DNA from 2 places in the Thiomonas sp. TH-17 genome. Region 1 is predicted to be linked to the other one. Evidence: riboswitches for the same ligand, from Rfam matches in the RefSeq annotation. Region 1 holds a riboswitch; the other holds the start of a gene.
What was found. Region 1 has a riboswitch for fluoride ahead of AC2VLV_RS01390 (class I SAM-dependent methyltransferase). Riboswitches for the same ligand answer to the same signal wherever they lie in the genome.
Positions count from the first base shown of each region.

Region 2: linked by a shared signal. The riboswitch ahead of AC2VLV_RS03900 (respiratory chain complex I subunit 1 family protein) and the one ahead of AC2VLV_RS01390 (class I SAM-dependent methyltransferase) in region 1 are both predicted to bind fluoride.

Region 1 covers NZ_JBYCKI010000018.1:93-5,517, forward strand. Annotated here, with positions in the region: partial or broken gene AC2VLV_RS01385 (phosphopyruvate hydratase) at 1-371, opposite strand, end outside; gene AC2VLV_RS01390 (class I SAM-dependent methyltransferase) at 441-1,802, opposite strand; fluoride riboswitch at 2,025-2,102, opposite strand; gene AC2VLV_RS01395 (HIT family protein) at 2,174-2,554, opposite strand; gene AC2VLV_RS01400 (histidine phosphatase family protein) at 2,551-3,168, opposite strand; gene AC2VLV_RS01405 (Ppx/GppA phosphatase family protein) at 3,244-4,779, opposite strand; partial or broken gene AC2VLV_RS01410 (polyphosphate kinase 1) at 4,914-5,425, shown strand, end outside.
Region 2 covers NZ_JBYCKI010000057.1:423-7,939, reverse strand. Annotated here, with positions in the region: gene AC2VLV_RS03920 (AEC family transporter) at 1-679, shown strand, start outside; gene AC2VLV_RS03915 (SixA phosphatase family protein) at 793-1,308, shown strand; gene AC2VLV_RS03910 (GNAT family N-acetyltransferase) at 1,424-2,221, shown strand; gene fumC (class II fumarate hydratase) at 2,230-3,663, opposite strand; fluoride riboswitch at 3,841-3,909, shown strand; gene AC2VLV_RS03900 (respiratory chain complex I subunit 1 family protein) at 3,951-4,895, shown strand; gene AC2VLV_RS03895 (hydrogenase) at 4,906-5,586, shown strand; gene AC2VLV_RS03890 (proton-conducting transporter transmembrane domain-containing protein) at 5,591-7,048, shown strand; partial or broken gene AC2VLV_RS03885 (NADH-quinone oxidoreductase subunit C) at 7,132-7,517, shown strand, end outside.

The DNA.
Region 1 (5,425 bases):
CGGGCGGCGGCCATGCTCACCGCCAGCAGCGCATTGGCGCCCAGCCGCGCCTTGTTGGGCGTGCCGTCGAGCGCGATGAGCGCCGCGTCGATCGCGGCCTGATCGCACACGTCGCGCCCTTTGAACGCCTCGGCGATTTCGCCCTCGATATGGGCAATCACCTTGCGTACCCCTTTGCCGAAATAGCGCTTCGGGTCGCCGTCGCGCAGTTCCACCGCCTCGTTGCTGCCGGTGGAAGCGCCCGAAGGCACCGCCGCCGAGGCGCGCACCCCCGACTGCAGCGTGATCGTGGCCTTGACGGTCGGCGTGCCGCGGGAATCGAGAATTTCCTGCGCGCGAATCGAAGAAATAAGAGCGTCTGAAGCAGGCATGACCTCTCCTTGAAGGGTGGACATCGGCGGCGCGAAACCGCGCCGTCGCACTCGCAAAATTACGCGCAACTACGCCGTCTGCGCTTCGGCCGGCGCCGCAACGACTTGCGGTTTTTCCGCGTCTGCCGAGCCTGCGCTTGCCTTGCCCGCATACTGGTAACTGCGGTTGAACGGATATTCGGACTGCCGGGCCCGCAGCACGCGGTCGCAGTCGATGCGGTCTTCCACAACACCATTCGCATGGCTTCCAAGAATCTGGAACAGCGAAATCCAACCCTGCTCAAACCCCATCGCCGACCCCGCGAGGTACAGCCGGTAAGCGCGCAAGGTCTTCTCCGCGTGATCGCCCAGCACGCGGCGGGCTTCGTCGAGATGGCCTTCGAGCGCATCGACCCAGTACCACAGCGTTTTGGCGTAATGCGGCCGCAGGCATTCCAGGTCAAGGGGCTCCAGGCCGCCGCGCGACATGGTCTCGGCCATTACGCTGACATGCACGAGTTGTCCACCCGGGAAGATGTATTTCTCGATGAAGTCGCCCATGCCGCCGGCGAGCTGGCTGTTGTCCACCCCGCCGGCGGTGATGCCGTGGTTCATCACCAGCCCGCCCGGTTTGAGCAGACGGCGGATTTTGCTGAAATACAGCGGCAGATGGGGACGGCCGACGTGTTCGCACATGCCCACCGAAGCCACCTTGTCGAAGGGCTTCGATTCGTCCACATCGCGGTAGTCCTGCAGCAGCATGCGCACCCGTCCCTGCAAGCCCTTTTCGACGATCAGCCGGTTCACATGGTTGTACTGATTCTTCGACAGGGTGATGCCGGTAGCGTCCACCCCATAGTGCTCGGCGGCCCACAGCAGCAGCCCGCCCCACCCTGCGCCGATGTCGATGAAGCGTTCGCCCGGCTTGAGCATGAGCTTGGTGCAGATGTGATCGAGCTTGGCTTCCTGCGCCTGCGCCAGGGTCATCGACGGCTCGGCAAAGTAAGCGCAGGAATACACCCGGCGCGGATCGAGCCACAGCGCGTAAAAATCGTCGGACACGTCGTAATGGCTCTGAATCTGCGCGGCGTCCTTTTCGCGGCTGTGGTGGCTGTGCTCCCACAGGGTTCGGCGCAAGCCTTGCCACATCCGCACGGTGGCGGCCGAAGGCTCGTTGCGCGGGTCGTCGTCAAGCAGCACCGGAGCGATGCGCATGAGGTCGCGCAGATTGCCCAGAATGTCCACCATCCCCTCGACATAATCTTCAGCCAGTTTGCCGATCTGCCCGGTGGTGATGTGCCATAGCGCCCGCTTGTCGCGCAGCCGCATTTCGATTTGCGCATTGCTTGGGCCAACCCGCTGCCCGCCAGGCAGCACCACACTGCACGACAGCGGAAGATGGGACAGGCGCGCGTCAACCCGGCCAAGAAGAGAGGATGAGATCGAAGACATACGGAACTCCTTTCAGATGTTGGCAAGCACGAACCGACGCACCTGCAGACACAGGCGCTGTGAACAAAGCGGAAGCATGAGTTGTTTTTGCGCTGACCGAGGGCGCTGGGCTGAAGCCCCGTCTTGCGCCTGCGGCAAGACATGACTGATCAATGGGGATGTAAACATCCAAAACTCCTCCCTGAAGGCGGCGCCCGCGGCACGGGCAGCGGGTCAACCGGGACATGGGTAGGAGTCATCAGCCTGGGGCGAAACCCCTATTGAGGCAATTGAACGGCGAACTCCATCGCCGCTTGTTGATTTGAATTTAGGCCATGAAATGCGCAGGGTCAATGTCCTGGGCGCTCAAGGTTGCGTCGAAATGCAATCGCTCAATACTTCTGCCGCGCCGGAATCACGCCGCGCACGCCGCCCAGCGGCTCTGCCATGTCGCCGTCGTAGCGCGGGATGAGGTGCAGATGCACATGGAAGATGCTCTGCCCGGCCGCGCGGCCGCAGTTCACGCCCAGATTGAAGCCATCCGGCCGATGCTCGCGCAGCAGCAGATCGCGGCCCCTTGCCGCCAGTTCAAGCAGCGCCTGATGTTCCTGCGGGGTGCAATCGAACCAGTCATCCACATGGCGAAAGGGAATGAGCAGCAGATGCCCCGGGTTGACAGGCGTGCGGTCATACACCGCAAAGCCCAGTTCGTTGTGCAACACCCAGGGCATGTCTTGACAGAACGGGCACTGCGGATCGCCTCCAGATTTCATGCCAATCCTCGCAGATGCGTGGTGTCGTTGACGAGTTGCAGTGCGACCTTGCCTTGCGCATCCACACTGAACAGGTTGAGGCAGCAAGGCTTTTGCGTGATGCGCCAGTAACCGGAAAGCGGCAGATCAAGCACGTGCAGCAGCAGCGCGCGGTTGACGCTGTCGTGCCCGACCAGCACCACGGTGTGGTCGGCATGACGCGCGAGCAGCGTCCGCAGCCCATCGGCAGTGCGCAGCGCCAAGTCCTGCAGCGACTCGCCGCCAGGAAAGCGCACCCATTGCGGCGCGCTTTTCCACAAGGCGTAGGTCTGCGGATGCGCTGCCTTCATCTCCTCGTGCGTCTTCCACTGCCACTCGCCGTAGTCGAGATCGTTCACCCCTTCGAGCACCTGCGCGCTCAGGCCGCAGGCGGCGGCAATGTCGGCGCCGGTTTCGCGGCAGCGCCCCATCGGGCTTGTGTAGACCGCCTGCGGAGAAAACTCGGCGGCGATGCGCTGCGCCACCGCCTTGGCCTGCTGGCGACCCAGTGCGGTCAGCTCCAGTTCCATACGCCCGCGAAAACGCTCGGGATGAATGCCTTCAACTTCACCATGTCGCGTGAGAATGATCTGCATCGTGTGCTCCAGTTTGAAAGGTCAGTACCGCTTTTGCGGCTTCTGCTCAAACATTACGTGGCAGGCATGACGCAATCAAGAAGGACTGTGTAACGCGACGTTCCAGTTCAGCCGCGCCCACTCGGCGGCCTCTTGGCGCAGGCTGTATTCGGTCAGCGGATTGCTTTTGAGCCAGGGCTCCGGAGCGACGATATCGAGCGGCGGCCGCAGGCCCGAGAGCTTCACGCCGGCCGGCTGATAACGCAGATGAAGTCCATCAATATCAACCGCCGTGCGGTTGCGCGCCAGGATGACTGCAAGGCGCAGCGCCATGACGGCGTCGAGATCGAGGTTCTCCAGATCGGCGGCGCTGAGTTTTTTCAGCTTGCCGGTGTGGGTCAACACCAGTTGCGCCAGCGCAGCCTGCTCACCGCGCGAAAAGCCCGGCATATCGGCGTTGGCCGCGATATAGGCCGAATGCTTGTGATAGGCGCTATGCGAAATCGACAGGCCGATTTCGTGCAACTGCCCGGCCCAGCGCAGCAGTCGGTGCTCGGCCTCAGTGGCGTTGGGGCGCAATTGCGCGTAAAGCCGCAGGGCCAGTTCAGTGACCCGTTGCGCCTGTTGGGCGTCGGCGCCGTAGCGCTGGGTGAACTGCAGGGCGGTGACTTCACGCATGTCTTGCGACTGCTCGCGCCCGAGCAGGTCGTAGAGCACGCCCAGGCGCAGCGCGGCATCGGTGACTTCCATGTGCTGGATGCCCAGTTCCTCGAACACCCCCAGCATGATGGCCAGCCCGCCGGCGGCGACCGGCACGCGGTCGGGTTTGAGCCCCTCCATGCGCAGTTTGTTGAGATTGCCCGCCCGCACGAAGGTGCGACGCAGTTCGCGCAACCCTTGCAGGGTGATGTCGCCCGGCTGGTCCGGCGGATTGAAACCGCTGCCGCCGATCATGTCGGCCAGCGCGCGCGCCGTACCGCTCGACCCCACCGCATGGTTCCAGCCATTGCGCTTGAAGTCGGCGGCGATGATCTGAATCTCCTTGCGCGCCGCAATCTCGGCGGCGCGCATGGTGGTCTCGTCCACCTGATTGCCCGGAAAGAAACGCTGGCTCATCGACACGCAGCCGATGTAGAGCGACTCCATCATCCCCGGCTCATAACCCTGGCCGATGATGAACTCGGTCGAGCCCCCGCCGATGTCGACCACCAGGCGCTTGCCCTGCACCACCGAGACCGAATGCGCCGCACCGATATAGACCAGCCGCGCCTCTTCCCGCCCGGCAATGACCTCGATCGGAAACCCCAGCGCCGCCTGCGCGCGCTGCAGAAACTGCGGCGCATTCTTGGCCACGCGCACCGTGTTGGTGGCCACGGCGCGAACGCGGTCCGGGTGAAACTGGCGCAGCCGCTCGCCGAAGCGCTGCAGGGTTTGCAACGCGATCTGCTGCGCGGCTTCCGACAGATACTTCTTGTCGTCCAGCCCCGCCGCCAAACGTACCGGCTCGCGCAATGAATCGATGGCATAGACCTGCACCCCCGCCGCACTGTCCTGCGCCCGTCCGATGAGCATGCGAAAACTGTTCGATCCGAGATCGACCGCGGCAAGGTGTTGATTGAGCAGGGTGGGCATAAGCAGCAATTGAACGTTGGTTTGATGACAGGTTTTTGAAAAATGTCATCAAGATTTCATCCGAAGCCGTCATTCTCGCTCGGTTTGTTCCCGGCACTGGCAAAATGCCAGTTGCTTTTCCGCCCGAACCCTTCATGTCCCATCCCGCCACCGCGCCTCGCCTGCTCAATCGTGAGCTGGGCACCCTCGAATTCAATCGCCGCGTGCTGTTTCAGGCGCTCGACGACACCAATCCCCTGCTCGAACGGCTGCGTTTTCTCAGCATCGTGTCGAGCAATATGGACGAGTTTTTCGAAACCCGCGTCGCCACCCTGCAAGACATGCTGGAAGCCGACCCGGCTTCGCACACGCCCGACGGCATGCGGGTGCGCGACGCCCTGAGCGAGATTTCCGAACGCGCCCACGCCCTGATTGCCGACCAGTACCGCGTGCTGCAACAGGCCGTGCTGCCCGCGCTCGACCAGCAGGGCATCCGCCTGTACCGCCTGCCCGACTGGACCGATGCGCAGCGCGCCTGGGCGCAGCATTATTTCGAGACCGAAGTCTCGCCCCTGCTCACGCCGATCGGCCTCGATCCGGCGCATCCCTTCCCCCGCGTCATCAACAAGAACCTGGTGTTTGCCGTGCAACTCGGAGGCACCGATGC
Region 2 (7,517 bases), on a different contig from region 1:
CATCGGCATCGGCCTGTCGTATCTGGCCTTCTGGTCGCGCAAGGCCGACCGGCGTTGCGTGGCCAGCGGCGTGCAGACCGCCTTTCGCTTCAATTCCTACATTGCTCTGGCCGTCGCCGATCGGGTGGGCGGCCCGCCCGCGGTGTCGCTGGTCGCGGTGCTCATCGCCGTGGGGGTGCCGCTGTGCAATGTCGCGGCGGTGTGGGCGCTGGCGCGTCATGCGCAAAGCAATGTCTGGCGCGAACTGTTGCGCAACCCCCTGCTCATCGCCACCGTCGCCGGGCTGACGGTGCACAGCCTCGGCCTGTCGCTGCCCGAGCCCATCGTGCCCGCGCTGGATCGGCTCGGCCATGCCTCCATCGCGCTGGGGCTGATGACCGTGGGCGCCGGTCTGCAATGGCGCGGCCTGCACCGGGAATTGCCGGTGGGTCTGTGGTTTCTGAGTATCCGGCACCTGCTGCTGCCCCTGTCTGCGATGGCCCTGGCATGGGCGTTTCAACTGCCGCCGCTACAGGCCTTGGTGCTGGTGCTGTTCGCTGCCATGCCCACCGCGTCGAGCGCCTACGTGCTGGCGGCCCGCATGGGCGGTGATGGCCCTTACGTGGCCGGCTTGGTCAGCCTGTCCACCGTACTCGGCGCTTTTTCCATTCCGGTCTTTCTCGCCGTGATGCAGCATTGATTTGTCGCGGCCGCGCACACCCCTTTTTGGCTTCGTGATGTAACGCATACTGAGTGTTTCAGTGTGGTTTACAGTGAGATGACATTTTTGCCATGTATCCTTCAAGGATTGAAATGACACTCACTTCCCTGCCTAACATGCCGAATTTCCACGTTATTTTCTGGAGACACGCCGAGGCCGAAGACGCCGTGGGCTCTGCGCAGGGCGACGAGATCGATCTGCGCCGCAACCTCACCAAGCAAGGTCGGCGTGACGCAGCCCAGGTCGCCGGGTGGATCAAATCGCAGCTGCCCAAACCCTGGACGGTGATTTCCAGCCCCGCGCAGCGCGCGCGCCAGACTGCGCAGCATCTCAACGACTATCCGGTGATCGACCCGCGCCTGCGCCCGGAATCGTCGATGGAGGAACTGCTCTCGGTGGTGTCCGAATTTCCGCGCGAAGGCGGCGCACTGGTGCTCGTGGGCCATCAACCCACCCTGGGCCGCGCCGGGCTTTACTGGATCACCGGCTGCGACCAGCAGTTCTCTTTGCGCAAAAGCGGCCTGCTCTGGGCGGTGGAACGCAGCCGCGAAGTCGGCATCCAGCGCAGTCTGCGCGCCTGTGTCAGCGCGGATTTGCTGGGCGATTGAATCCCTGTTCACAACTCGTCAGCTTGCTTGCACTGTCACACCAAATTCACGAGACTTTCACTGAACTGTCACGGCGCGTTCTTATCTTTCACTCACAAGATATGGAGGAAAGACAATGTTCGACGACGAACACGCGCATCCGCTGGAGAGGCGCACTGAACACAACCCGGCGAGCCTGAGCGCCACCGCTGCGCAAGCCTCGCAGAATCTCAGCGTCGCCTGGGCGCGTCATGGCGATGAAGTGCGCGAGGCTCAGCGCCTGCGCTACAAGGTCTTTGTCGAAGAAATGGGCGCGCAGATCAAAACGCCCGAGCCCGGCCTTGACATCGATCTGTTCGATGCCTACTGCGACCATCTGCTGGTACGCGACGGCGACGGACGCCTGATCGGCACCTACCGCGCCCTGCCCCCGCATCAGGCCAAGCGCGTCGGCACGCTCTACACCGAAACCGAATTCGATCTCACCCGCCTGTATCACCTCAAGCCCCGCCTGCTCGAAATCGGTCGCTCGTGTGTGCACCGCGACTATCGCAACGGCGCCGTCATCATGGCGCTGTGGGGCGGCATCGCCACCTATATGCAGCGCCACGGGCTCGATGCCCTGATCGGCTGCGCCAGCATGTCGATGCACTGCGGCGGACATACCGCCGCCAGCCTCTGGGCGCAACTGCAGAAAAGCCATCTGGCCGCGATCGAAGACCGGGTGCATCCGCGTCTCGCCCTGCCGGTGCAGCACCTGCGGCAAGACCTCGCGGTGGAGCCGCCGCCACTGCTCAAGGGTTATCTTCGCGTGGGCGCCAAAGTGTGCGGCGCGCCCGCCTGGGACCCGGACTTCGGCGTGGCCGACTTCCCGGTGCTGCTGCGGCTAAGCCAAGTCAACCGGCGCTACGCGCGACATTTCCTCGGCGAGTAAGCGCCGCCTCAACTGGTTCTCACCATGTCCTGCGGCCGCACCCAGCGGTCGTAGTCTTCCGCACTCACCAGCCCCGAGGCCAGCGCCGCTTCGCGCAGCGTGCTGCCGCTGTGGTGGGCCGATTTGGCAATGGCCGCCGCCTGGTCGTAGCCGATGTGCGGCGCCAGCGCGGTGACGAGCATCAGCGAACGCTGCATCAGCTCGGTGATGCGCGCCCGGTCGGCCTCGATACCGCGCGCCAGATGATGATCGAAGCTGTTCATCGCATCGGCAAGCAGCCGCAGGCTTTGCAGCACGTTGTGCGCGATCAGCGGCTTGAACACATTGAGCTCGAAGTTACCGGAAGCCCCGCCGATATTGATCGCCACATCGTTGCCGAACACCTGCGCGCACACCATGGTGAGCGCCTCGCACTGCGTGGGGTTGACCTTTCCCGGCATGATGGAACTGCCCGGTTCGTTCTCGGGAATGCGAATCTCGCCCAGTCCGCTGCGCGGGCCGGAAGCCAGCCAGCGCACGTCGTTGGCGATTTTCATCAGCGCCGTCGCGAGCGTTTTGAGCGCGCCGTGCAGGAACACCAGCGCCTCGTGGCCCGCCAGCGCGGCGAACTTGTTCTCGGCGCTGGTGAACGGCAGCTCGGTCTGCCGCGCCAACTCAGTGGCCACGCGCACGCCGAAAGAGGCATGGGTGTTGAGCCCGGTGCCCACCGCGGTGCCGCCCACGGCCAGTGCATAGACCGGCCCCAGCGCGGCGTCGACGGCGCGCCTTGCCAGATCGAGCTGGGCGACGTAGCCCGAAAACTCTTGCCCGAGGGTCAGGGGCGTGGCGTCCTGCAAATGGGTGCGGCCGATTTTTACGATGTCGGCGAAAGATTCCGCCTTGGTCTGCAGGGTGGTGCGCAGGGCGATGAGTGCGGGCAGCAGATATTGCACGGTCTGCGCAGCCGCTGCCACATGCATGGCCGTGGGGAAAATGTCATTCGACGACTGCCCCATATTGACCTGATCGTTGGGATGCACGCAGCGCGCCAGACCCACGCCGCCGCCCAGCAGCACCGAGGCGCGGTTGGCGAGCACCTCGTTCATATTCATATTGGTCTGGGTGCCCGAGCCGGTCTGCCAGACCGCCAGCGGAAATTCGTCGGGATAACGCTCGGCAATGACCTCATCGGCCGCCTCGATGATGGCCTGCGCGATGCGCAGATCGAGCTTGCCCAACTCGGCATTCACGCCGGCGCAGGCGCGCTTGACCAGGGCCAGAGCGCGGATGAATTCGCGCGGCATTTTCTCGGTGGAAATGGCGAAATGCTGCAGCGAGCGCTGCGTCTGCGCGCCCCACAGATGCGCCTCGGAGACTTCGATGGGGCCGAACGAGTCGGTCTCGATCCGGTTGCCCTCGCTGGGCTCGGTCGGGTGCTGGAGGGCATTGCCGTTCGGGTTCATTTGACTTCTCCTGAGCTGTTGACGAGTTTGTAGCGCCTGCGCTCCAACATTTCCACTGGCGAGGTTGTGACCGCATCATTCAGCCATCTCGCTGCGGTAAAGTTTGGTCATCTGACTTGCGATTCGATACGGATGTCAGCTTGACCCAGCGCGGGGCGAACTCCTAGACTGCGTAGCAACAACTAAGGCGATGGAGTTCGCCAAAACCGCGCGGGGCTGCCCCAAGCTGATGACTCCTACCTGCTGCAAGCCTTGCAATCGCTTGCGTTTCATGCCAGGGAGGAGCCATGCGCGGTGATGTCATCTTGCAGCAAGTGCGCCAAGTTCTGGCCATTGTGCTGCTCTCGCCTTTGCTGCACGGCTTCATCGTCACGATGGAAGAGAAGGTGCAGCGCGGCCGCGGCCCCAGCGTCTTCCAGCCTTACCGCGATCTGTTCAAGTGGTTCCGCAAAGAGATCGTGGTGCCGCAGACGGCTTCGTGGATTTTCTGGGCCGCGCCCATCGTGGCGTTCTCGGCCATGCTCACGGTGCCCATTCTCATTCCGGTACTGACCAACTATCCGTTGCCGCTCTCCGACATGGGCGACATTCTCGGCGGTGGCCTCATCCTCACGCTCGGCGGCTTCGCCATCCTGCTCGCGGGGCTGGACAGCGGCCATCCCTACGGCGGACTGGGGTCGAGCCGCGAGGCCATGCTCTCCATTCTGGCCGAGCCCACGCTGATCATGGTGTTCGTCGGCATCACCCTGCTGGCGCAGGCCATGCTGCCCTTCGTGGTCAACCATCTGCTGGTGGCCAGCCCGGCGGTGTTCTGGAGCCCGGCACACTTATTCCTGGTTGCGGCCTTCTTCATTTTGCTGACGGTGGAAACCGAGCGCCTGCCCATCCATTCGAGCATCCACTACGAGATCTACATGATCGGCGAGGCGCGCATCCTCGAATATTCCGGCCCGCTGCTGGCGCTGCTGAAGTGGGCCTCGTGGATGAAGCAGGCCATTCTCTACACCATCTTTCTCAACGTGCTCACCATTCCCTGGGGACTGTCGATCAAAGGCACGGCGCTGGGCATTCTGGGCGCCACCCTCGCGCTGCTGGGCAAGTGGGCGCTGGTCGCGCTGATCATGGTGTTCGTCGATACCGCGCAGTCGCGGCTGCGCTTCTACCGCTACCAAGAGCCACTTGCGCTGTCTTTCCTGATGGCGATTCTCGCCATCGTGGCGCGGCAGGTGTGAGGGCCCAACCATGCTGATCTTCCACCTCGGCGGCGTGCAGGCTTCACTCTTCAGCCTGCTGACCATCGTCGCCCTCATCCTGGCGTTCGTCATGCTGGGCTCGCACTGGATCAAGAACCACATTCTGGCGTTTGCCGCGGAGTCGTGGGTGATCGCGGCGCTGTCGGCGGCCATCGGCATCACCGGGCATTACCCGGAGTTAGTGTTCATCGCCGCGCTTACCGCTTTGTTTCGCGGCACGCTGCTGCCCTATCTGCTGGTGCGCATCGTCAACGGGCTGGGGCAGAACCGCGAATTCACGCCGCTGCTGCAGCCTGCATCGAGCATCGTGCTGGGCGGCTTTCTGGTGCTGTTTTCCTATGCGCTGGCGCACAAGCTGGGCGTGCGCATGAATCTGGTGGACAGCATCGCGGTGCTGGCGCTCACCGCCATGTTCTCGCTCAAGCTCATCGGCTTTCTCATGCTGGTGCTGCGGGCGGAGGCGGTGAGTTCCATCCTCGGGCTGCTGGTGATCGAGAACGGTATCTTTCTCGGCTCGCAGATTCTGGTGCCGGGCATGCCCTTGCTGCTGGAAATGGTGATTCTGTTCGACCTGCTGATCGTCGTCTCGACCTTCGGCATGCTGATCCGCTTCCTGCACAAGGAAGTGGGCACCACGAGCAGCCGCGAACTCACCAGGCTGGTGGGGTGAAGCGATGATCTGGAACGCGTTATATGCCATCTGGATCGTCACCGCGCTGGCGATGGCGGGAAGCTGGATCTCGCGCAACAGCCGCGTGGCCGAAGCACTCAACTTGGCTGCGGCGATCATCGATTTCGTGCTGGTCGTCGTGTTGCTCATCGCCACGCCGAGTCAGCCCATCACCGCGCTCAACCATTACCTGCTGCTCGACACCTTCGGCGTGTGGGTGATGTTCTGCCTGGCCATCGTGTACCTGCTGGCCAGCGTGTACGCCATCGGCTATATGCGCTGGATGCACGGCGAAGAAGCGCGGTTGCACCGCTTCTATTCGCTGTTCGCGGCGTTCGCGCTGACCATGTTCTTCGCCCCTGCGCAGAACAATCCCGGCCTGTACTGGATCGCCATCGACCTCACAACAATAGTCAGCGCCTTTCTGGTGGGCTTTCAGCGCGCGCCCGAAAGCATCGAGGCGGCGTGGAAGTACATCGTCATCGTCTCCGCCGGGCTGGGTTTGGCGCTGCTGGGCACGGTGCTGTTTTACTGGGCCGGCACCTTCATCCTCGGCCCGGTGTACGACATGACCTGGGCCAATCTCGCCGCCATCGCCCCCAAGGCCGAACCCTTGCTGCTGATGCTTTCTTTCCTGCTGGTGCTGGTGGGTTTCGGCACCAAGGTGGGCCTGGCGCCCATGCACACCTGGCTGCCGGATGCACACAGCGAAGGCCCGGCTCCCGTCTCCGCCATGCTCTCGGGCGCGCTGCTCAACTGCGCCATGCTGGGCATCGTGCGCTATCTGCACATTCTGCAAGGCACGTCCATTGAAACGATGGCGCGCACAGCCCTGGTCGTTCTGGGCGCATTCAGCCTGCTGGTGGCGGCGCTGTTCATCAGCCGGCAGACCATCATCAAACGGCTGGCGGCGTATTCGAGTGTGGAACACATGGGCGTGATCGCGCTGGGCTTCGGCTTCGGCGGGCCGCTAGGCGTGATCGGCGCGCTCTATCACATGCTCAACCACTCGCTGACCAAATCGCTGGTGTTCTTCGGCGCGGGCAACATGATGCATGCCTACGAGAGCAAGGACATCGCCAGGATTCGCCGCGTGCTGCGCTTCTTTCCGCGCAGCGGTGCGATCTGGCTGGCCGGGGCGGTGGCCATCACCGGGGCGCCGCCCTTCGGGCTGTTTCTGTCGGAGCTGACCATTCTGCGCGGCGGCATGCAGAGCGCCAACCCCTGGGCGGTCTGGCTGATGGCGGTGCTGCTCATCGTCATTTTCATCGGCTTTCTCAACCACTTCCGCGCCATGTTCTTCGGCCCGCGCCCCGACCATGCGCCGCATCTGAAATTGAAATTCGTGCATGTGGCGCCGATGGTGGTGGCGCTGGCCGCCATCCTGCTACTCGGCCTGTGGTGGCTGCCGCCGATCTGGAATCATCTGGCGAGCATCGCCACGCAACTGGGAGGGGTGTGAAATGAAACTACCCCCTGACTCGCTGCGCTCGTTCCCCCCCGAGGGGGGTGTCAGATCCTTCGGAACGGCCGGGCGGAACTGACATGCGCCACTGCGATACCACCCGCCTGAGCCCCGCCGAATTGCTGACGGCGGCCGACAGCTTGCTCACCGAACTGGGCGACACGCCCAGCGCCCACGGACGCATGCAGATGGCCTACGCCTGCGGCTGCATCGATGGCGGCATCGAGGTGATCTACGTCCTCAGCCAGGGCGCGAACCAGCCCTACAAGGTCTGGCGCGTGCGGCCGCAAGATCGCACCCTGCCCTCGCTGGCCAACAAGCTGCCGCTGCTGGGCTGGTACGAGCGCGAAATGATGGACTTGTACGGCCTGCGCTTCGAAGGTCATCCCGAGGCGAACCCGCTGGTCTTGCACGAGGGCGAGCCGCGCGATCCGGCTCCCCTGGCGTCTGGCTTCGACCTCGCGGC